Regions from separate parts of the Collimonas rhizosphaerae genome, predicted to be linked through region 2. Evidence: predicted binding sites of a transcription regulator. Region 2 holds the regulator's gene; each other region holds the start of a gene.
The links. The regulator HrcA, encoded in region 2, represses chaperone genes, less so after heat shock. The targets are predictions, from matches to a motif close to TTAGCACTCNNNNNNNNNGAGTGCTAA.
Positions count from the first base shown of each region.

Region 1 (3,255 bases), on a different contig from region 2:
CGCCTGCCAACAGCGCTTTCATCAACACCGACGTCACCGGCCTCGGCTACGCCCGCGATTTCGCGCTGACCGACCACACCGGCAAGCCGCGCACGCTGGCTGATTTCAAGGGCAAGGCGGTAGTCGTGTTTTTCGGCTACACCCAATGCCCGGACGTCTGCCCGACCACCATGGTGGAGATGGCCAATGTGATGAAGGAACTGGGGCCGTTGGCAGGCAAGGTGCAGGTCCTGTTCGTCACCGTGGATCCGGAGCGTGATACGCAGGAGCTGCTGTCCAAGTATGTGCCGGCGTTCGACCCGAGTTTTGTCGGCCTGTACGGCGACCAGGCGGCGACCGACAAGGTAGCCAAGGAATTCCGCGTGTTCTACCAGAAAGTACCCGGCAAGACCCCAGGCAGCTACACCATGGACCATACCGCCGGCAGCTACGTGTTCGATCCGGAAGGCCATATCCGCCTGTTCGTGCGCCACGGCCAGGGGCCGGATCCGATTGCCCATGATTTGAAACTGCTGTTGAAATAATCGATGTAGGCAGGCAATAAAAAAGGCAGCCACTGGCTGCCTTTTTCTATTTGCAATCGGTTCCTCAGGCAAACGCCGCCAGCGAACCCTTCATCTTCTTCAGCGCAACCGCCTCGATCTGCCGTATCCGTTCTGCCGATACGCCAAACTCGTCCGCCAGTTCATGCAAGGTGGCGCCGGAGCCGTCGTCGTTGGCCAGCCAGCGGGCTTCGACGATACGGCGCGAGCGGTCGTCCAGCTTGCTCAGTGCCGATTCCAGTCCTTCCGACTGCATGCGGTCGTAGCGTTGCGCTTCCAGCACTTTGCTTGGCTCTTGCGCTTCGGTCGACAGGTAGGCGATCGGTGCAAACTTGTCATCGTCGTCATCGGTCGGCGCTTCCAGCGCGATGTCGCGGCCGGTCAGGCGCGTTTCCATCTCGATCACTTCTTCGCGCTTGACGTTGAGGGTCTTGGCCAGCGCATCGACCTGGGTCGGCGTCATGGCGTCCAGGCCTTCCTTATGGCTGCGCAGGTTGAAAAACAGCTTGCGCTGCGCCTTGGTGGTGGCAACTTTCACCAGGCGCCAGTTTTTCAGGATGTATTCATGCATTTCGGCCTTGATCCAGTGCATGGCGTACGACACCAGCCGTACCCCTTGGTCCGGATCGAAACGCTTGACGGCTTTCATCAGGCCGATATTGCCTTCCTGGATCAGGTCGGCATGCGGCAAGCCGTAGCCGAGATAACCGCGGGCGATGGAAACCACCAGGCGCAAATGCGACAGCACCAGCTTTTGGGCGGCGCCGAGGTCGTTCTTGTCGCGCAATTGTTGCGCTAAAGAAATTTCTTCATCATGTGTCAACATCGGCAGGCGATTCACCGCCGATATATACGCGTCAATATTTCCCAGCGTACCGGAAAAGCCGAGCGCCAGGGCACTGGTGTCGGTGGGCATTAAAGCAGTGTTGACTGATGGATTCTTCATTCTTTCTCCTTGCTGTCCGGCCAGCTTAAGCTGCCGGTAGATCAACGATCAGACGTTTGACTTGAATATATTAGCACTCTCTATAGTCGAGTGCTAATAGGATTTGTTAAAGAGTGTACATAGGCTGGTGCTATCGATATTTTTCTTTTGATTGTTCGAAGCAAATACTTAGAGACGGGAATCCAGCGAAAGTTGCGTCCATATTAAAGCAAATGCTGCATAGCCGCACGACGCCTCCGAAAACAGCCGTCAGAGGACCAGGTCCGGGGTCAGTTCGAGAAAATCGTCGTAGGGAGGATGGCACAGGAAATCGCGCAGCCGCGGCAGGTGCGTGCTGTCGGCGATGCCGATGTAGATGCGCGCCGGGGGTTTGCGCAGCAGGCGGTTGAGGGTGACGCGCAGGGTCAGGTTGCCGATGCAGCAAAAGCAGCCGGGTGCGATCCGTTTGATGTCGAGATCTTGCGCGAGCCCTGGCGGCAGCGCCGCTGTTTTGCCGTCAGGCAGGCCTTCCAGTATGAGCGCGGTGCTGAGGTGGACGCCGCTGCGTTCTGACGTCACCCCGAGTTCTTGCTCCAGGGCGGAATAGATGGCGGCTTCGCGCATGCCGGCCGAGCCGCCGCTGACCAGGGTGGTGAGGGTCATCCGCCTTTTTTCGACAACTTTCCGGGGTCAACCCCGAGCTGCTTCAGTTTGCGGTACAGGTGGGTGCGTTCCAGCCCGGTTTTTTCCGCTACCCGGGTCATGCTGCCGCTTTCGCGGATCAGGTGGTATTCAAAGTAAGCGCGCTCGAAAGCATCGCGCGCCTCGCGCAGCGGCAGGCCGAACGAGGATGAGAACAGGCTCTCGGACGAGGCCGCGACCGATGGCAGGGCCGCGATGTGCGTTGCTTCCGACGAAGCCGGATTGTTAAAGACGCCGGCAGTAACCACCGTGTCGTTCAATTCATTGGAGGAGGCTGCCGGCTGCGGATACAGGGTTGGCGCGCGGGCGGTCTTGGGACCTTGCGACAAACCTTGCTGGACTGCTTTCAGCAGCTTTTGCAGGGCAATAGGTTTTTCCAGGAAGTTCAGGGCGCCGATGCGGGTCGCTTCTACCGCGGTATCAATAGTGGCGTGGCCGGACATCATGATGACAGGCATGGTCAGCAAGCCGTCGCGCTGCCATTCCTTCAAGAGCGTGACGCCGTCGGTATCCGGCATCCAGATATCGAGCAGCACCAGATCGGGTACGCCGCCCTGACGAAATTCGCGAGCCTGTTGTGCATTTTCCGCGGCGGTTACTACATGCCCCTCGTCACCTAAAATTTCCGAGAGCAATTCCCGAATTCCCATTTCGTCGTCAACGACTAGGATGTTAGCCATGCGGTAGCCTTCCCATTTCCTGTTGCATCAAATCCCACTGTATGGACTGTTCGGACAGCCCAGTTAAGTTATCAATGTCTATTTGTTTTATTTCCGCGTCCGGATACATATGCTATATCAGCAATTCGCCAATTTGCAGCTGTTCTTGATCAAATTATGGCTGAATCATCACTCGTGGCTAACTTTAACAGCAAAATCAGGATTTTTGCGCCCTTTGTGTCGCTTCGGTTCTGCAGATCGATGCGGCCGCCGTGTTCGTCGATGATTTTTTTCACCATCGGCAAACCCAGGCCGGTGCCGCGCGGCTTCGACGTGACGTAGGGTTCGAATGCCCTGGCCAGTATCTTGGGCGAGAATCCCGAGCCGTTGTCGGTAATCGACAGCCGCACAGCGGTGCGCGACAGGC
Region 1 covers NZ_JBANDC010000004.1:133,066-136,320, reverse strand. Annotated here, with positions in the region: gene V8G57_RS06980 (SCO family protein) at 1-524, shown strand, start outside; gene rpoH (RNA polymerase sigma factor RpoH) at 589-1,488, opposite strand; gene V8G57_RS06970 (GTPase) at 1,738-2,130, opposite strand; gene V8G57_RS06965 (response regulator) at 2,127-2,849, opposite strand; gene V8G57_RS06960 (sensor histidine kinase) at 2,999-3,255, opposite strand, start outside.
Region 1: rpoH (RNA polymerase sigma factor RpoH) is a predicted target of HrcA. The motif match lies at 1,559-1,585, and genes of this name have one in related genera.

Region 2 (3,255 bases):
TTGCAGGAAATCGGCGATTTCAGTCAGCGACTCGGAAATGCCGGCGGCGAAATACTTGCCGACGATCGCAATGGTTTTCGGCATAGGTTCTAGCAAAACCGCTTGAGAAGGTAATTTTATAGGCCACATGCTGGCGATTAGACCATAATTTAGGCTTGCAATGAAGGATACGCACATGGCCCTGACGAATAATTCAGCTATCTTCCCTGGTTTCCGGCCTGGCAAATCGCCCGCCGTCAAAGCGGTGCTGTTCGACCTCGACGATACGCTGTGGCCGATCGTGCCGGTGATCGCGCGCGCCGAACAGCTGCTGTTCGACTGGCTGCGCCAGAATGCTCCCGCGGTCGCCCGCGAGTTCACCATCGAGAGCCTGCGCCAGCAGCGCATGGAACTGGTGGCGAGCAACCCGGTGTTCAAGTTCGACCTGTGGCGGCTGCGCCATGCGGCGCTGACGATTGCTTTCAACGGCGTCGGCGAAGACGCCGGCAAAGTGGATGCGGCGATGGCGGTATTTTCCGAAGCACGCCACGCGGTGACGCCGTTCGCCGACGTCCAGCCGGCCTTGGTGCGGCTCAGCCGGCGCCTGCCGCTGGGTACGGTCTCGAACGGTTTCGCCGATCTTGGCAAAATCGGCCTGGCCCAGCATTTCCAGGCATCGATTGCGGCCCACAGCTTCGGCTGCGCCAAACCCGATCCCAGCATTTTCCATGCGGCTTGCGCAGCGCTGAACGTGGCGCCGGAACAAGCGGTGTATGTCGGCGACGACCCCTTGCTGGACGTGGCCGGCGCCCAGCAAGCCGGTTTGCAGGCGGTCTGGATCAACCGTTTCGAGCGCGTGCTGCCGGCCGGCATCAGCGCCCAGGCCAGCTGCGCCAGCCTGCTTGAGCTGGAGGCGTGGCTGGAACAAACCGCGGTTAGCCGCTAAAACAGTGTATAAGTGCATGCATAAGCCGCTGGCACGCAAGCCCGGCGCTCGCTAAAATACAACCATATGCAACTAGATAATCGCGCTCAAACCCTGCTCAAAGCCCTGGTCGAACGGTATATCGCCGACGGCCAGCCGGTTGGCTCGCGTGCCTTGTCCAAGATCTCGGGCCTGGAACTGTCGCCGGCGACGATACGCAACATCATGGCGGACCTTGAGGAAATGGGCTTTGTCGCCAGTCCCCACACCTCAGCCGGCCGGGTGCCTACCCCGCGCGGCTACCGCATGTTTGTCGACACCCTGCTGACGGTCGAGCCGATTGACGAAACCGCGCTGGAATCGAAGATGCAGGCGCGGCTGCAGCCAAATTCGCAACAAAAGATCATTGCCAATGCGGCACAAGTGTTGTCATCTCTATCGCATTTTGCGGGGGTGGTGCTGTCGCCGCGGCGCGAATCGATTTTCCAGCAGATCGAATTCCTGCGGCTGTCGGAAAAACGCATCCTGCTGGTGATCGTCAGCCCCAACGGCGACGTCCAGAACCGGCTGCTGCTGACCGATGTCGACTACAGCCCGGCCAAGCTGGTGCAGGCCGCCAATTACATCAACCAGCATTACGGCGGGCTCAGCCTGGACGATGTCCGCCTGCGCCTGCAAGGCGAACTGCGCAAGCTGCGCGACGACATGACCTGGCTGATGCAGGCCGCGGTCGAAGCCGGCAGCGACGCCATGACCGACAACAGCGACGAAGTGGTGATTTCGGGCGAACGCAACCTGCTCAGCGTCACCGACTTGTCCTCGAACATGGATTCCTTGCGCAAGCTGTTCGACATGTTCGAGCAAAAGACCAGCCTGATGCAGCTGCTCGACATCTCGGGCAAGGCCACCGGCGTCCAGATTTTCATCGGCGGCGAATCGCAGCTGGTGCCGATGGACGAAATGAGCGTGGTGACCGCGCCCTACGAGGTCAACGGCAAGATTGTCGGCACGCTGGGCGTGATCGGCCCTACCCGGATGGCGTATGAACGCGTGATCCCGATCGTCAATATCACCGCCAAGCTGCTGTCGAACGCCTTGAGCCATAGCTGAACCCGCCTGGAACATGTCCCGCAACGACGCCGTCATCGACTATATCCGCGAGCTGCTGGCGCCGCTGGGCGCCATCAGCGCGCGCAGGATGTTCGGCGGCTACGGCGTCTACCACGATAGCGTGATGATCGCCCTGGTTGCCGATGGCGTCCTGTATCTCAAGACCGACGACCAAACCCGGCCGCAGTTCGCCGCCGCCGGATGCACGCCCTGCGTCTTCGAAAGCAAAGGAAAAACCATTGAGATGAGCTACTGGTCGGCGCCTGAAGACGCGATGGATTCAGCTGCGGCGATGACGCCCTGGGCGCGCCTGGCCTATGCGGCAGCGGTGCGCAAGGCTAACGCCAAGCCGGCGCCGAAGGCGCGCAAGCGCAAGGCAGCGTAAGAACTGGCATCAGCCTTTTTTCTTGCGGCAATCGCGGCAATGGCCGTACAGCGCCAGCGCATGGTCGGCGATTTCGAAACCGTGTTCCTTGGCGACGATTTTCTGGCGCTTTTCAATTTCTTCGTCGTAAAACTCTTCCACCAGGCCGCAATCCAGGCAAACCAGATGGTCGTGGTGCGAGCCTTCATTGAGTTCAAACACGGCCTTGCCGGTTTCAAAATGATTGCGCTGCAACAGCCCGGCCTGCTCGAATTGGGTCAGTACGCGGTACACGGTCGCCAAGCCGACATCGAGGTTGTCGCTCAGCAGGATTTTATAAACGTCCTCGGCGCTCAGGTGGCGTACTTCGCTATTCTGGAATATTTCCAGGATTTTGAGGCGTGGCAACGTGGCTTTGAGGCCGCTGGCTTTCAGTTCGGATGGATTGTTCGGCATGTTTTGGTCACAAATGGATGATCTGCTTTATCATATAGCGTTTTAGCACAGTTGCTCAATCAATTGAGATCCTTATGCGAATGTTGCTCTCCCCTGTCCGTACCTCCGCCCGCATCGTCCCTTTAGCCGCTGCAGTTGTCTTGATGGCTGCCCTGGCCGGCTGCGCTTCAAAAAAACCCCTGCTCGATCAGTCCGCTGCCAGCGCAGATCCGGCGGCGGCCCCTGTAGTCACCGATACCAGCGGAGTGCAAACCGTCAAGCATCGCCGCTTCCTGGGCATCTTCTCCCCTTACCGGATCGATATCCAGCAGGGAAATTTTGTCTCGAAAGAAATGTTGGCACAAGTTAAAGAAGGCATGACGCGGGAACAAGTGCGTTTCGCGCTCGGCACGCCACTGCTGACCGATCTGTTCCATGAAGA
Region 2 covers NZ_JBANDC010000009.1:96,704-99,958, forward strand. Annotated here, with positions in the region: gene V8G57_RS14425 (NAD kinase) at 1-129, opposite strand, end outside; gene V8G57_RS14430 (HAD family hydrolase) at 176-925, shown strand; gene hrcA (heat-inducible transcriptional repressor HrcA) at 992-2,014, shown strand; gene V8G57_RS14440 (TfoX/Sxy family protein) at 2,028-2,399, shown strand; gene fur (ferric iron uptake transcriptional regulator) at 2,409-2,834, opposite strand; gene V8G57_RS14450 (outer membrane protein assembly factor BamE) at 2,909-3,255, shown strand, end outside.

Region 3 (3,255 bases), on a different contig from region 2:
CGGCAGCACCGCTTGTGATGAGGTAGCTGGCGTGGGCACCTGGTAGGTAGGCCCGACAACGCAACCGGCGATCACCGACAGCAGGGGTACGCTGCCGAGCATCTTGAATAAACGCATCCTTTTCCCTTACATGATTTTTTGAGGGGCTCCCAAATGCGGGATTTTTAATTGTTTTAGCTGCTTTACTGGGTATGGCGCTGTCTGTGATTATTTGCTGCAACTCTCCAATGTACAGTGTGTATCGACACTGTAAAGAGGAAAATTGCTGCCGGGTATGCGATTGCGACAAGCTGCAGAATCGAGGGAATCAATCGACTAAAACACGGGATGAAATGCAATCGGACCGAATCGCAAGAAATAACAGCAAAAAAATATCAATTTATCTACTACAGATACGTCGTCAAATTTCTGCGCAGCAATAATAACTTGCTTCCACCCTGTTTAGTAAGTGCCATACCACTTTCGCCGCGTGGAACCAGGCGCCGACGGCTGCCGGGAATTCGGTGGAAGGCAGATGCTTCGGGGCAGCGCCATGCATGATGCCCGATTTTTTTGCACGATCATTAACCGATCATGAAGACTGGGGAATTAGAACAGCTCGTCCAACTGCTCGAAATAACGGCGTTTGTCCGGCTGGTCTGGCTCGCCGAGCGCAGCCATGATCGTCTTCGCCTTGGCTTCAGCGACCTGGTCACGCAGTTCGCGGTGGACGAAGGCTATGTCCAGCCAGCGATCGGCAATGCCGCCGCGGCCAAGATCAATGAAGAACAGCCGTTCGCGCGCATCGACGAAAACGTTGTTGCCGCACAGGTCACCGTGCGAGAACACCCGATCCTGATGCGGTACGTGGGCATGCAGATGGGCGACCAGTTTGGCTGGCGTGTCCAGTCCCGGCCAGGCATCAAGGTCGTGGTCGGGATCGATCAGGTTCTTCGCTAACAAGATGTCCAGTTCTCGCAGACGCATTGCCACACTGGCATCGAATGGACAATTGGACACGGACACTTGCTGGAGATTGCGCAGCGCTTCGCCGAACAGCGCCGAAACAGGCAGCCCGGCAGCGATACAGGTAGCCAGTGGCCGCCCCGGTACTGCCCGCGTGATCATGAACGCCTCGCCGTCGCGCTCGGCAGTGGCAACCACCTCTGGAACGTGCAGGCGTCCAGACAGCCAATCAAGCACCTGTGCTTCGCGACGCACGCTGTAGGTGGTATTGGCATAGGCCGTCGGCGAAGACTTCAGGAAGAAGCGCTCGCCGCCGCGCCGGAACTCGTGCACCGCACAGGGAGACTCTCCGATCTTGTCGGTTATCAAGTCGGCATCGCCGATGAAGCGGCGAATGGTAGAAGGCAGGTCGAGGCTCATGCGCAGATCAAGAAATCTAGTCGATTTTGATCGCCGTCTCCCATTAAACATGAGCTCGAAATCACGATCGCAAAATTATTTTCAATGAACAGGAAAGAAATCCGTGGTGGCAATTAAACATCAATAATTATAAAAAAACAATATTGATCCAGGATTTGTCCGGTGCGGCTACTCAAATATTTTCCTGGATGTTTAGTGTTGCTAGCTGCCGCACCTAGATAGAAGGACGTTGTTCAAGGGCTAGCCATGTGGAAATTCAGGATCAGATGAACAATATCCAAACTTGAGTGAATTCCGACAGATTATCCGGCGAACCCGAATGCGGGCTTGAAAAATCGACAGAGCGTCCCTATACTTAGCACTCGTTAGGAGAGAGTGCTAACAATCTCCTCGACCTAGTCACTCGCATGCAATAACAAGGCAATGCAGAGCGGTCAGTTCACTTTGCTGCGATATTGCTGCAAATACAAATAACCTGTTGAATCTTAAGGAGTCACATATGAATCTTCGTCCTTTGCACGATCGCGTCATCGTCAAGCGTCTCGACCAAGAAACTAAAACCGCATCGGGTATCGTGCTGCCGGAAGCTGCTGCTGAAAAGCCGGATCAAGGTGAAGTTCTGGCCGTCGGCAACGGCAAGATTCTGGAAAACGGCAACGTCCGTGCGCTGGCAGTCAAGGTTGGCGATCGCGTTCTGTTCGGCAAATACTCCGGTCAAGCTGTCAAGATCGACGGCCAGGAACTGCTGGTTATGCGCGAAGAAGATCTGTTTGCCGTAGTCGAAGGCAAGTAATCCGACCGATTCGGATGGCTCTCAATAGACAGTCTCTGCAATTTCACGGTTTTATCTGATCAGTTGGGGACAGAGTAATTCGTCGCACGGCGGCGACTCTCAAACTCTGTCCCGCAATGAGTCTTAATAGGAGAATCAAACATGGCAGCAAAGCAAGTAGTTTTCGGCGATGAAGCACGCGCCAAGATCGTCAACGGCGTCAACATCCTGGCTAACGCCGTCAAGGTAACTCTGGGTCCTAAGGGCCGCAACGTCATCCTGGAACGCAGCTTCGGCGCGCCGACCGTGACCAAGGACGGTGTTTCGGTTGCGAAAGAAATCGAACTGAAAGACAAGCTGGAAAACATGGGCGCGCAGCTCGTGAAAGAAGTTGCTTCCAAGACTTCCGACAACGCCGGCGACGGTACCACTACCGCTACCGTGCTGGCACAAGCCATCGTGCGCGAAGGCTTCAAGTACGTTGCCGCCGGTTTCAACCCGACCGACCTGAAGCGCGGCATCGACAAGGCTGTTGTCGCTATCGTTGCTGAAATCAAGACCCTGTCGAAGCCAACCACCACCAGCAAGGAAATTGCTCAAGTTGGTTCGATCTCGGCTAACTCCGACACCGACATCGGCGACATCATCGCCAAGGCAATGGATAAAGTCGGCAAAGAAGGCGTGATCACCGTCGAAGACGGCAAATCGCTGGAAAACGAACTGGACATCGTCGAAGGCATGCAATTCGACCGCGGCTACCTGTCGCCATACTTCATCAACAACCAGGAAAAACAGGTTGTTGCCCTGGAAAACCCGTTCGTCCTGCTGTTCGACAAAAAAGTGTCGAACATCCGTGACCTGCTGCCGATCCTGGAACAAGTCGCCAAGTCTGGCCGTCCTCTGCTGATCATCGCGGAAGATGTCGAAGGCGAAGCGCTGGCTACCCTGGTTGTGAACAACATCCGCGGCATCCTGAAGACCGCGGCCGTCAAGGCTCCAGGCTTCGGCGACCGTCGTAAAGCCATGCTGGAAGACATCGCCATCCTGACCGGCGGCCAAGTGATCGCTGAAGAAGTCGGCCTGACACTGGAAAAAGCTACCCTGGCAGAACTGGGCCA
Region 3 covers NZ_JBANDC010000005.1:336,660-339,914, forward strand. Annotated here, with positions in the region: gene V8G57_RS09810 (efflux transporter outer membrane subunit) at 1-117, opposite strand, end outside; gene V8G57_RS09815 (APH(3') family aminoglycoside O-phosphotransferase) at 589-1,365, opposite strand; gene groES (co-chaperone GroES) at 1,865-2,158, shown strand; gene groL (chaperonin GroEL) at 2,300-3,255, shown strand, end outside.
Region 3: groES (co-chaperone GroES) is a predicted target of HrcA. The motif match lies at 1,721-1,747, and genes of this name have one in related genera.